2 linked regions of the Geobacillus stearothermophilus ATCC 12980 genome follow. Each later gene encodes a partner of the first gene's protein in a complex. Links are inferred from orthologs where the notes say so. Each region holds a gene or a part of one and is shown in the gene's direction. Other genes may lie near its edges.

What was found.
Region 2: the proteins of QSJ10_RS04930 (region 1) and QSJ10_RS05920 are in contact, whole or in part, in a crystal structure (PDB 6PRK), measured with the Bacillus subtilis proteins. The link is inferred for Geobacillus stearothermophilus ATCC 12980 from one-to-one orthologs.

What each region holds. Positions count from the first base shown.
Region 1 is NZ_CP128494.1:900,808-908,350, forward strand. The notes cover bases 4,387-7,291. They hold QSJ10_RS04930 (YlbF/YmcA family competence regulator), read left to right. Parts: upstream 4,387-5,568; coding sequence 5,569-6,015; downstream 6,016-7,291. Other genes in these bases: QSJ10_RS04915 (YlbD family protein), read left to right, coding at 4,387-4,765; QSJ10_RS04920 (YlbE-like family protein), read left to right, coding at 4,778-5,011; QSJ10_RS04925 (hypothetical protein), read left to right, coding at 5,052-5,423; QSJ10_RS04935 (YlbG family protein), read left to right, coding at 6,033-6,302; QSJ10_RS04940 (DUF7147 family protein), read right to left, coding at 6,340-6,729. Outside these bases: ctaF (cytochrome c oxidase subunit IVB), read left to right, coding at 1-291; cytochrome c oxidase assembly factor CtaG, read left to right, coding at 393-1,295; QSJ10_RS04890 (DUF420 domain-containing protein), read left to right, coding at 1,345-1,800; QSJ10_RS04895 (Asp23/Gls24 family envelope stress response protein), read left to right, coding at 1,877-2,170; QSJ10_RS04900 (YugN family protein), read right to left, coding at 2,207-2,566; QSJ10_RS04905 (CBS domain-containing protein), read left to right, coding at 2,742-3,167; QSJ10_RS04910 (CAP domain-containing protein), read left to right, coding at 3,293-4,300; more of QSJ10_RS04915, read left to right, coding at 4,382-4,386; more of rsmD, read left to right, coding at 7,292-7,543. UniProt on the Bacillus subtilis protein: Regulates sporulation prior to stage II. Positively controls the competence regulator ComK at a post-transcriptional level. May modulate the translation, stability or activity of ComS. May work together with YmcA to regulate community development.
Region 2 is NZ_CP128494.1:1,101,640-1,106,136, forward strand. What follows is about bases 1,571-4,497. They hold QSJ10_RS05920 (YlbF/YmcA family competence regulator), read left to right. Parts: upstream 1,571-2,781; coding sequence 2,782-3,213; downstream 3,214-4,497. Other genes in these bases: miaB (tRNA (N6-isopentenyl adenosine(37)-C2)-methylthiotransferase MiaB), read left to right, coding at 1,571-2,780; QSJ10_RS05925 (outer spore coat protein CotE), read left to right, coding at 3,437-3,985; mutS (DNA mismatch repair protein MutS), read left to right, coding at 4,082-4,497. Also shown: QSJ10_RS05905 (2-oxoacid:acceptor oxidoreductase subunit alpha), read left to right, coding at 1-150; QSJ10_RS05910 (2-oxoacid:ferredoxin oxidoreductase subunit beta), read left to right, coding at 117-983; more of miaB, read left to right, coding at 1,209-1,570. UniProt on the Bacillus subtilis protein: May work together with YlbF to regulate community development.

The sequences.
Region 1 (7,543 bases):
GCATACCGTCGCCGCAAAAATGCGGAAGAGATGCGCCATCAACTGATTGCATTCGTTTTGATGATTTTGTTGACGCTCATTGCCTTCGCCGCCGTTGGTTACGAAGAGTTTTCCCATTGGTTTGTCGTTCCGTTTATTTTGTTGCTTGCCGCTGTGCAAGTGGCGTTCCAGCTTTATTATTTCATGCATATGAGCCATAAAGGCCACGAATTCCCGGCGATGTTTATTTACGGCGGTGTGGCGGTTATGCTTCTACTTGTTTGGGCGTTTACAACAGTTATTTGGTGGTAAGAAAAGGGGGAATCGGTTTTGCGCCGGTTTCCCCTTTTTCAATAGCCTTGGCGCGGCGTCGTGTAGTATAATGGGAAAGGACAAATCAGGAGGGGATTCGTATGTTTCAATCGCTGCAAATGTTTGGCCCCGTCGCCCTTTGGAGTCCGTTTTTTTTGCTTGTGTTAGCGGCGGTTGCGTTGCTGTACATTGGGATCACCGGGCCATGGCGGCAGCGCTTTGGCCTTGATGATCCGGTTCCGGGCAAACAGAAGGCGTACTTTTTGGTCGGCATCGCGCTCCTTTACGTATGCAAAGGTTCGCCGCTTGATCTGCTCGGCCATTTATCGTTTACTGCTCATATGGTGCAAATGGCGGTGCTGTATTTGATCGTGCCGCAATGTTTCATTTTAGGCATTCCGGCGCCGCTGTATGAGCGCCTCTTCCGTTTCGCCGCGGTGCGCCGCCCGTTTCAGCTGCTGACGAAGCCGGTCATCGCTCTACTGCTGTTTAACGGCTTGTTTTCGCTTTACCATGTGCCGATGATTTTTGACACCGTTAAAATGAATATGATTTTGCACGCTGTCGTCACTACGGTCATTTTTGTCGCCGCGTTTTGCATGTGGTGGCCGCTTGTCAACAAGCTGCCTGATTGGCAAACGTTGTCGGGATTGAAAAAAATGGGCTACATTTTCGCCAATGGTATGCTGTTGACGCCGGCTTGCGCGCTGATCATTTTTACGGACACGCCGCTTTATGCGACGTACACCGACCCGAAGGCATGGATGGCTTCTTTGGCGCTTTGCGTGCCGCAAGGGACTTTGGCGTCGCTTGATTTGACAGGCCCGCAAATGTTCTTGTCGATGTCGCCGTTTCATGACCAACAGCTCGGCGGGGTATTGATGAAAATTATTCAAGAAATCGTATACGGGATCATGCTGTTCGTTGTTTTCAGCGAATGGTATCGGAAAGAGCGGGAAAAAGAACCGAACATGGGTATGGAGCCGCGGCCGACGAAATTGTAAACCGGTGTTGGCTGCAAGGGGATGAGTTGAAAGGAAAGGGAGAGAACGGATGGCGATTTTACCGACGATCAGCACAAGTTGCATCGTGATCAGCGCTTTGCTTGTTGCTTACGGCTGGTATTTGATCAGCCGCAAACGGACGGAAGCGCATAAAAAGGTGATGTTGGCCGCCGCCGTCTTTGCGCTGTTGTTTTTTATCATTTACATGTCGCGGACGTTGTTTATTGGCAATACGAGCTTCGGCGGACCGGAGAATGTCAAAGTCTATTATACGGTGTTTCTTATTTTCCATATCATGTTGGCGACAGTGGGAGCCGTATTTGGCCTTGTGACGATCTGGACGGGGCTGAAAGACAGCCGCTCCCGCCATCGCCGGCTTGGGCCGGTGACGAGCATTATTTGGTTCGGCAGCGCTTCGACGGGGGTCATCGTGTATTTGCTTCTTTACGTCCTGTACCCGGGTGGGCAGACGACCTCGCTGATTAAAGCAGTGCTCGGATTTTAGAGGCAAGTGGCATCGGCCGGCCGGATCGCATAACATAACAAAAATAGCTCATACGCTGCGGGGGGGGGGGAGTGCGGTGAAGACGTTCCGGCATCGGAAGCGGAGCGCCGTAGAAGCGACGCTGTTGACGATTGTCATGATGTGTGTGCGGGAATGGGAAGACGTTGTAATGGACGATTGCGAAATATTTGTAGCTGTTTCACAAGAGGACCGCTGCCGCATCAGCGTGAAGCTATCCGTCCGGTATGGGGCGTCGGTACTCGCGGTTTGCCGGCAGCTGCAGCAGCAAATTGCTGAGGAGATCGCCGCGATGACGCCATACAGCGCCGAGTCGGTCGATGTGACGGTCAAACGGCTTGTCGCGACGTAAAAACGCATGAGAAAAGAGCTCTCATGCGTTTTTTCTTTACTCTTTCGTCTTTTCAATTTCGCGTTTGACTTGCTCCAATACTTTTTGGCATTGGCCGACAAGGGAAGATGGAAAATGCTCATCTTCGCCATATTCAACGCCATGCGGATAGTAATGTTTCCCTAAAATCGGTGTGAGCAGTTTAATGAGTGCATAGCGCGAGTCGACATCCCCTTCGATCGCGTACCCTTGAACACGCAAATAGTATGTTCCCTCTTTAATCACGTATTTCCGGTCGTATGTGACCCGTTCGTAATCCCACTGCGCCGCGCGTACAAAACCGTGGCGCGCCATGATGTCATCAAGGAGGGACAGTTCAACCGTTTGATTTTCAAGACCGCTATTGTCAAATTTCATGTTTCTTCCTCCTAACAACGCAGGTATGTAAAGCGCCAAAAAGGAAATCGTCCCCTCATTTATAATAGTACGAAAACGGTTTGCATTTCAACGAATTGTTTGCCATTGTTTCTGTTTTGCTTGCATTTTTTCTCGCTGCCGGATGCACAATAAAAGCAGAAAGGAGAGACGGACAATGCAAACGGTTCGGGACATCATGTCGACGGATGTACAATATTGCACCCCGCTTGACAACATGTATGAAGTGGCTGTAAAAATGCGTGAATTTAATGTTGGCGCCATTCCGATCGTCGATCAAGGCCGCCTCGTCGGAATGATTACGGACCGCGATTTAGTCGTGCGCGGCATCGCGGAAAAACATCCGGGTTCAACGGCGGTGACCGAAGTGATGAGCCGCGAGCTGGTGACGGTGTCGCCGGACGATTCCGTGCAAAAAGCGGCGGACATCATGGCGCGCCATCAAATTCGCCGTCTCCCGGTCGTTGAAGGCGGCCGTTTAGTCGGCATCGTTGCCCTCGGCGACTTGGCGACGAACCGTTATTCGGATGAGAGCGCCGGCCGTGCGCTTAGCGAGATTTCTGAACAACATCGCGTCCATTGACTGAATACGGACAGACATTGTTTCTTGAAGGGAAGGGCGGTCTTTTTGGACGCCCCTTTTTTTTGCCTGTGAAAAACGGCTATAATGGCAATAAGGAGATTGTTGCAGAAAGCGGGAGTTGCCGTGTGAAATGGTTTTTTCTTTTTTTGTTCTTATTGATCGGGTTTTACTATTTTGTGCCGAGTCCGCCGCCGCAAAGCCCTCCGGAGCAGCCCAAAACAAATGGATACACGCTGAAAGAACCGAAAGCAACCGCCGGCGTCGCTGTGTTGATCGGCCGGCCGGCGCAAGAGGCGGAAAAGCAGTTCGGCGCGCCGGATCGAATTGATCCGTCAGCTTATGGCTACGATTGGTGGGTGTACAGCCGCCGCCCTGAATCGTATTTCCAAATCGGGGTGCTTGGCGGCAAAATCGTCACGGCTTTAGTCGGCGGGGAAAAGGTGAACGTCGAGCCGTTTGCGATTGGCCAGCGTCTGCAGACGATTTTCCAAACGATGCCCGTCCTGTCCAACATTAAGATTACACTAAACAGCGGGACGTACCGGTTTGAGCTGTCGGAACAAGATTATTCCTCAAGACCGGTCGTTAAAGTGGGAGAGGCGTATGCCCAGCTGTACATCGACCGGTTTACCGGCCGTGTGGCCGCTGTTCGCCTCATGGACGCAGAAACGTTTGTGAAACTGCGGCCGTATGAGCTTGTGTACCGCGGCCGCCTGCCCGCGGCTACCCCGTTGTCAGAGAAAGAACAGCGGCAGGTCGATGCGGCCAATGCGAAGCAAATTTTTGACTGGACGAACTTGATCCGCCGCCGTCATGAGCTCCCCCCCCTTGTCTGGGACAGCAAAGCCGCCATGGCTGCCGCCAAGCATAGCCAGGATATGCATGACCACCAGTTCTTCTCTCATGAATCGCCGCAATACGGCGATTTATCCAAACGGCTTGGCGCCTTGGGCGTTTCATTTCAGCTCGCTGGGGAAAATATTGCCGCTCATCAAGTAGATGGCGTCGAGGCGACGGTTGGGTGGCTGAACAGCCAAAAGCACCGGGAAATTATGCTGAATGCGGAATTTACCCACCTTGGCGTCGGCGTTTATGCCGATTATTATACGCAAAATTTCCTGACGCCGCTATGAAAATTTGGGCGCACCTTTGCCTGCTGGGAGCGATATGATATGGCAGATAGGCATGAGTGGATGAAAGGGATGAAAACGGTTATGGCCAAGCCTCTGCATCCTTCCGTTGAACAGTTCAAACAGTTTGTCAAAAAACACCCGAAACTCATTCAAGAGGTGCGCAGCGGCAAAAAGACGTGGAAGCAAGTGTATGAGGACTGGTACTTGTTCGGAGAGGATGACGACATATGGGAACCGTACCGAGACGCAGGCGGCAAGGAGAAAAGAGAGGAAAAGGGAGCAAGCAAATGGCTTGATAAGCTCGCGGCGATGCTTGGACAGCTTGACGCGGCAGAAGTGCAAAAACACTTGGCAAGCGTCCAACAGGCCCTCGCTGCGATCCAGGGCATTCTGTCTGAATTTCAAGGAGCCAGTCCGCAACGGCCCAACAAAGAGGAGCATCCGTTTTCGTTTCGCCAAGACTAAAGGGTGGTAGCAATGAGAAGAGATGTATGGCAATATGTGCAGGCAAACCCGATGTTGCGCGCGTTTGTTCGTGAACAGCCGCGCTGGTACCGGCTGCTCGCTCGCCGTCCGCACGAGCTGTCGGCGCTCCAGTTGGCCGCCTTGCGCCATTACGGGCAGACGATCCCCGATAAAGTAGAAAAAATTTCCCAATCGTTGCAGATGGCCTCTCTCATGTGGCAAATGTTTAAAGCGCTGCGCGACTAATTTGGCGGCAAACGGCAAAGACTAGCTCTGAAAGGGAGTGATGCCTTTGCCGAAATGGCTTGTATGGTTCGGGTGTGTGGTGCTGTTATGGGCGTATGCCGGCGGACGGCCGGAGACGGCAGCGGCCGCTGTTCATGCGCCGACAGCGAATCACCCATGGCATGTCAAATATGAAGTGAAAGGGCATGACGTGCTCGTGGAATGTTTGGCCGCGCAATTTCCGTTTCGCAAAGGAGAGGGGGGCGGCCATATCAACGTGTATCTCAATGGACAGAAAATGACGGAAGTGTATACGGCCGCCTTTATCGTGCGCGGCCTGCCAAGCGGAAAGCATATGATCCGCCTTGAGCTCGTCTATAACGATGGAAAGATGACCGGCATGATGCATGAATTTGAAGTGACGATCCCGTAAAGCTCGACAGGAGACAAGGCTATCCGGCAGAGTCTCTTTCTGCCTTCGGATAGTCTTTTTTTGCGCTCTTCTTTTCCTTCATGATCTCCTCCCTTTCCATTTTCCTTTTATTCATGGTATGATGAAAGATGGAGGTGCTATATTTGTGAGGATCGCTACTCTCGAGCGCATCGAGATTTTGGATAAAGCAGAATCGTTGGCGAAAATGGTTGTCGAGTCGGAGGTGGCGGATGAATACCGCCGCGCGTTTCGGCGGCTCAAACAAGACCGCCGCGCTCAGCAGCTGATCGCCCGTTTCGTCAAGCTGAAAGAGCGGTATGAGGAGGTGCAGCGCTTCGGCAAATACCATCCCGATTACCGCAACGTGATGAAAGAAGTGCGTGAGGCGAAACGGGAGCTTGATTTGCATGAGACGGTGGCCGCCTTTAAAGAGTCGGAAAAAGCGCTGCAACAGCTGCTTGATGACATTAGCGTGTTGATCGGCAAGGCTGTCTCGGAACATGTCAAAGTGCCGACCGGGAACCCGTACTTCCTGTCAGCCGGCTGTTCCGGCGGCTGCAGATCCGGCGGAGGCTGCGGCTGCCGAGCATAGAAAAAGGGGAAAGGACTATGTTTCCAAAACGGCAAGGGATTATCGTTTGGCTTCATTCATTGAAATACGGGAAGCAGCTGCGCAAATTCGGCAACATTCACTATATTTCAAAGCGGCTGAAATATGCCGTTCTGTACTGCGACATGGAGCAAGTCGACCATGTGATGAAAAAACTGGCGGCGCTCCCGTTCGTCAAACTCGTTGAGCCGTCGTATCGTCCGTTTTTAAAGCTGGAGTTTGAATCGAAAGGGGAGAAAGAGAAAGACTCCCCGTATCCGCTTGGATGAAAGAAAAGAGCGGGCCTTAGCCCTGCTCTTTTTTTGGCTATTGGAGCGGCGGGATGAAGCGGTTCATTCGCATAATGCCGATTAAGTGCTGATAATATAAGTCGAGTTCCGCGAACATCGTTGACGGCTTGACGTCGAGATGGATGACGCCAAAGCCAAGCTCTTTCGCGGTTTCCGCAAACAAATCGTACCGTTTGTTCGGTTTGACGGAGGGATCGGGAACACCTTCACGGCAAATGTAAAGCGGTTGAAAGTCGCCCGGGTCGGTTGGGTGGAGCACAACAACCAAGGAGACGACCGCCTGGCCTTTTTTCACCGTATGGAAAGCAAAAAAGCCGGATAAACGGTGGCGGTTGGCGCGCGCCAGCTCCATCAGCTCATATATATCGGAATAGCCTTCGCCAAGTTCGATAAAACGCTGGATCATGTACGGTCCTCCTTGCGATCATCGTCCATTCATAACTTTACCGGCCCATTGCAGAAATTGCAATCAAAAAAAAACCTTGCGGACAAACGATCCGCAAGGCCCTTTCCAATTCCTTGCCTCCGCGCGGGGCGGAACAGGGAACGGAAAGAAAAAGAAAAGGGAGAGGAGAAACCGGAGGAAGAACTTATGGGGAAACGTAAGTCTTCTCCGTCATTGGCAACAACGCCATCTACGGTGTTGCCATTACTCATTATGGACGGTTTTCTGATTTCTATACACGCGGCTATGAAAAATTCTCAAGTTTGACTATAATAAACATGATAAGACGACCATGAAAACAACGAATTAGGTGAACGCAATGAGAGTCATTTCCGGAACATGCAAAGGTCGGCATCTGCAAGCGGTTCCAGGATTGTCGACGCGGCCGACGACCGACAAGGTGAAAGAAGCGGTTTTTAATATGATCGGCCCGTATTTCGCCGGCGGCATCGGCCTCGATTTGTTCGCCGGAAGCGGCGGCTTGGGCATCGAAGCGCTTAGCCGCGGGCTTGAGCGCGTCATTTTCGTCGATCATGACGGAAAGGCCGTGCAGACGGTCCGAAAAAACGTTGCCGCCTGTGGACTTGAGCGCCGGGCGGAAATTTACCGCAACGACGCCGAGCGGGCGTTGAGGGCGGTGGCGAAGCGAGGCCTGCGCTTTTCCGTCATCTTTCTCGATCCTCCGTACAAGGAGAAAAAGTGGCCGGCGCTGTTATCGTTTATCGACAATCACGATTTGTTGGAGGACGATGGCGTTGTCGTTGCCGAACATTTG
Region 2 (4,497 bases), 200 kb from region 1 along the record:
AGCTTGTTGAAAATGCATGTCGGGCATGCGGACAAAATCGCCAGCGTCTTGAAATTTGACGGCAATCCGTTTTTGCCGGGCAATGTCTATACTAAATGCAAGGAGTTGTTAGCACAATGGCCACCTTTAAAGATTTCCGCAATGATGTGAAGCCAAACTGGTGTCCGGGCTGCGGCGACTTTTCCGTTCAGGCCGCCATTCAGCGCGCCGCTGCCAACCTCGGTTTGGAGCCGCACGAACTCGCGGTCATTTCCGGGATCGGCTGCTCCGGCCGCATTTCCGGCTACATTCATTCCTATGGGTTTCACGGCACGCACGGCCGCGCCTTGCCGCTCGCCCAAGGGGTGAAAATGGCGAACCGCAACTTGACGGTCATCGCCGCCGGCGGCGACGGTGATGGGTTTGCGATCGGCATGGGGCATACGGTTCATGCCATTCGCCGCAACATTGACATCACGTATATCGTCATGGACAACCAAATTTACGGGCTGACAAAAGGCCAAACATCGCCTCGCAGCGCCACCGGGTTTCAAACGAAAAGTACGCCGCAAGGGTCGATCGAGCCGGCGTTGTCGCCGCTTGAAATCGCGTTAAGCGCCGGAGCGACGTTTGTGGCGCAAAGCTTTTCAAGCGACCTAAAAGAGTTGACAAGCTTAATTGAAGAAGGCATCAAACATAAAGGATTTTCCCTCATTAACGTCTTCAGCCCGTGCGTCACGTACAATAAAGTCAACACGTACGAATGGTTTAAAGAGCGGCTGGTGAAAGTGAGCGACATTGAAGGGTACGACCCGTCCGACCGGGCGATGGCGATGCAGACGGTGATGAAATACGACGGGCTTGTCACCGGGCTCATTTACCAAAATAAAGAGCAAAAATCATACCAAGAACTCGTCCCGGGCTACCGTGATACACCGCTTACTGAAGCCGATTTGAAATTGAGCAAAGAAAAGTTTGCCGAGCTTGTAGCAGAGTTTATGTAACATATAGAAAGATTGGAAGTGATTCACACTCGATGGGGGGCTTGCCTCATCGGGCGTTTTTTGTTATCATAGCGTGTTCCGGACATCCGGAATAAATCCCATTGTGTTTCATGACGGTTGACGCTATACTATGGTAGTGTGTGATGGAAGAAATTTGCGAGGAAGGCGGGCGGCCAACAAAGCGCCTGCGATCTACATTATTACGAATGAGGAAAGGAGATTGCGATGAACGAAAAACAACGGTTGGAACAAACAGCGCAAATTGAGACGGCAAGCCATCCAGCGGACAGAAAATCCGCCTTGGACCGGCTGAAGGAAAAAACGACGAAAGACTACGAGAAATATTTCACGAAAGTGTTTTTGCCGCCGAATTTGAAAGAAGCGAAAAAGCGCGGCAAAGAGGAAATTCAATATGTAAAAGACTTTGCGATTCCGGACGAGTTCCGCGGCATGGGGCGCGGGCGGAAGTTTTACATCCGCACATACGGCTGCCAGATGAACGAACATGATACGGAAGTGATGGCCGGCATTTTCATGGCGCTCGGCTATGAGCCGACCGACCGTCCGGAAGAGGCAAACGTCATTTTGCTCAACACGTGCGCGATCCGTGAAAACGCGGAAAACAAAGTGTTCGGCGAGCTCGGCTACTTAAAGCCGCTCAAAACGACCAATCCGGACTTGCTTCTTGGCGTGTGCGGCTGTATGTCGCAAGAAGAAGCGGTCGTTAATAAAATTTTAAAGCAATACCAATATGTTGATATGATTTTCGGCACGCACAACATCCATCGACTTCCTTACATTTTGCATGAAGCATATATGTCAAAAGAAATGGTTGTCGAGGTGTGGTCGAAAGAAGGCGACGTTGTCGAAAACTTGCCGAAAGCGCGAAAAGGCCGCATTAAAGCATGGGTCAATATTATGTACGGCTGTGACAAGTTTTGCACGTATTGCATCGTTCCGTATACGCGCGGCAAGGAGCGAAGCCGCCGTCCGGAAGACATCATCCAAGAAGTGCGCCAGCTCGCCGCCCAAGGCTATAAAGAAATCACGCTGCTTGGGCAAAACGTCAACGCTTACGGGAAAGACTTCACCGACATCCAGTACGGCCTTGGCGATTTAATGGATGAGCTGCGCAAAATTGACATTGCCCGCATCCGCTTCACAACGAGCCATCCGCGCGACTTTGACGACCGGCTCATCGAAGTGCTCGCCAAACGCGGCAACTTGGTTGAGCATATCCATCTGCCGGTGCAATCGGGCAGCACAGAAATTTTAAAAATGATGGGCCGCAAATATACGCGCGAGGAGTACTTGGAGCTCGTCCGCAAAATTAAAGCCGCCATTCCGGACGTCGCGTTGACGACGGACATCATCGTCGGCTTCCCGAACGAGACGGACGAGCAGTTTGAAGAAACGCTGTCGCTTTACCGCGAAGTGGAGTTTGATTCAGCGTATACGTTCATTTACTCGCCGCGCGAAGGCACGCCGGCGGCGAACATGAAGGACAACGTGCCGATGGAAGTGAAAAAAGAGCGGCTCAAGCGGCTCAACGACCTTGTTCAAGAAATCGCGGCCAAGAAAATGAAGCAATACGAAGGCCAAGTCGTCGAAGTGCTCGTCGAAGGCGAAAGCAAAACGAACCCGGACGTGCTGGCCGGCTACACACGCAAAAACAAGCTCGTCCACTTCGTCGGCCCCAAATCGCTCATTGGCCAATTGGTCAACGTGCGCATTACAGAAGCGAAAACGTGGACGCTGACGGGCGAATTCGTGAATGAAGCGATCGAGGTGAACTGATATGGCGAAATATACGCGGGATGAAGTGCTGGCGCAGGCGAAGCAGTTGGCGAAAATGATCGCCGAAACCGAGGAAGTCGACTTTTTCAAACGAGCGGAGGAAAAAATCCACCAAAATGAAAAAGTGCGCACATTGATCAACGAACTAAAATCGCTGCAAAAACAAGCCGTCAACTTGCAACACTACGGCAAACATGAGGCGCTCAAGCAGGTCGAGGCCAAAATTGACGCCATTTACGAGCAGCTCGAACAAATTCCGATCGTGGGCGAGTTCCAGCAGTCGCAAGCTGAGGTGAACGACCTGCTTCAGCTCGTCGCCTCGACGATTTCGAATACGGTGACCGATGAAATTCTCGCTTCGACGGGCGGCGATGTGCTGCGCGGCGAAACAGGTGCTGCCCTTCGCTACAACAAGCACGGCGGCTGCCATTAATGGCATGCGGCTCAAAAGCGTCCTTCGGGGCGCTTTTTTTCTTATGGGCGCGCTCTCCCTTCCCCCAAACCGCGGGCGGCTGCCTGGCGGCAAAAAAGAAGGCACATCGAACGGAGCAGGCGCATACAATGAACTATACGGAATAATGATTCATTTGCTGTGCACATTAGCGGAGATGGCGCATAGGATGAAATGAAGATTCATTTGAGGAGGGTTCCGTTCGATGTCTGAATACAGAGAAATTATTACGAAAGCCGTTGTTGGCAAAGGCCGCAAGTTTACACAATCGACCCATACGGTGACGGCGCCGAACCGCCCGTCAAGCATTCTTGGCTGCTGGATCATCAACCACCGTTATGAAGCGAAAAAATGCGATAAAACGGTCGAAATTCACGGCCATTATGACATCAACGTCTGGTATTCGTACAACCACAATACAAAAACCGAAGTCGTCACCGAAACGGTGTCGTATACGGACGTCGTCAAATTAAAATATCGCGACAAAGATCATTTAATCAGCGATGACACCGATGTCATTGTCCGCGTCATCCAGCAGCCGAACTGCCTCGAATGCACGATTTCGCCAAACGGCAATAAAATCGTTGTCGATGTTGAGCGGGAGTTTGTCGCCGAAGTGATCGGCGAAACGAAGGTGTGCGTTGCCATCAATCCGGAAGGATGCGGCAAGGACGACGATTTTTGCGACGAGGATGACCTTGATGAAGAATTAGAAGATTTAAGCCCAGATTTGCTGCTTGGCGAAGAAGAATAAAACTAGGAAATTTCTTTCCTAGTTTTTTCTTTTGCCGCTTGTTATAATAGTAGCGCAATCAACGAGCCTTCGGGCCGAAAAGGTTGGGGAGAAGCGATGCCATCGTACACACCGATGATCCAGCAATATTTGCACATTAAAGCGCAATATCCGGACGCGTTTTTATTTTTCCGGCTTGGCGATTTTTACGAACTGTTTTTTGACGACGCCATCAAGGCGGCGCAAGAGCTGGAAATTACATTAACAAGCCGCGACGGCGGCGATGAACGGGTGCCGATGTGCGGGGTGCCGTACCATTCGGCGCAAGGATATATTGAACAGTTAATCGAAAAGGGATATAAAGTCGCCATTTGCGAACAAGTCGAAGACCCGAAAACGGCCAAAGGCGTCGTTCGCCGCGAAGTGGTGCAGCTCATCACCCCAGGGACGCTCATGGAAGGCAAAGGGCTCACCGAGAAGGAAAACCACTACTTGGCGGCGCTCACGCCGTTTGCTGATGGTACATACGGATT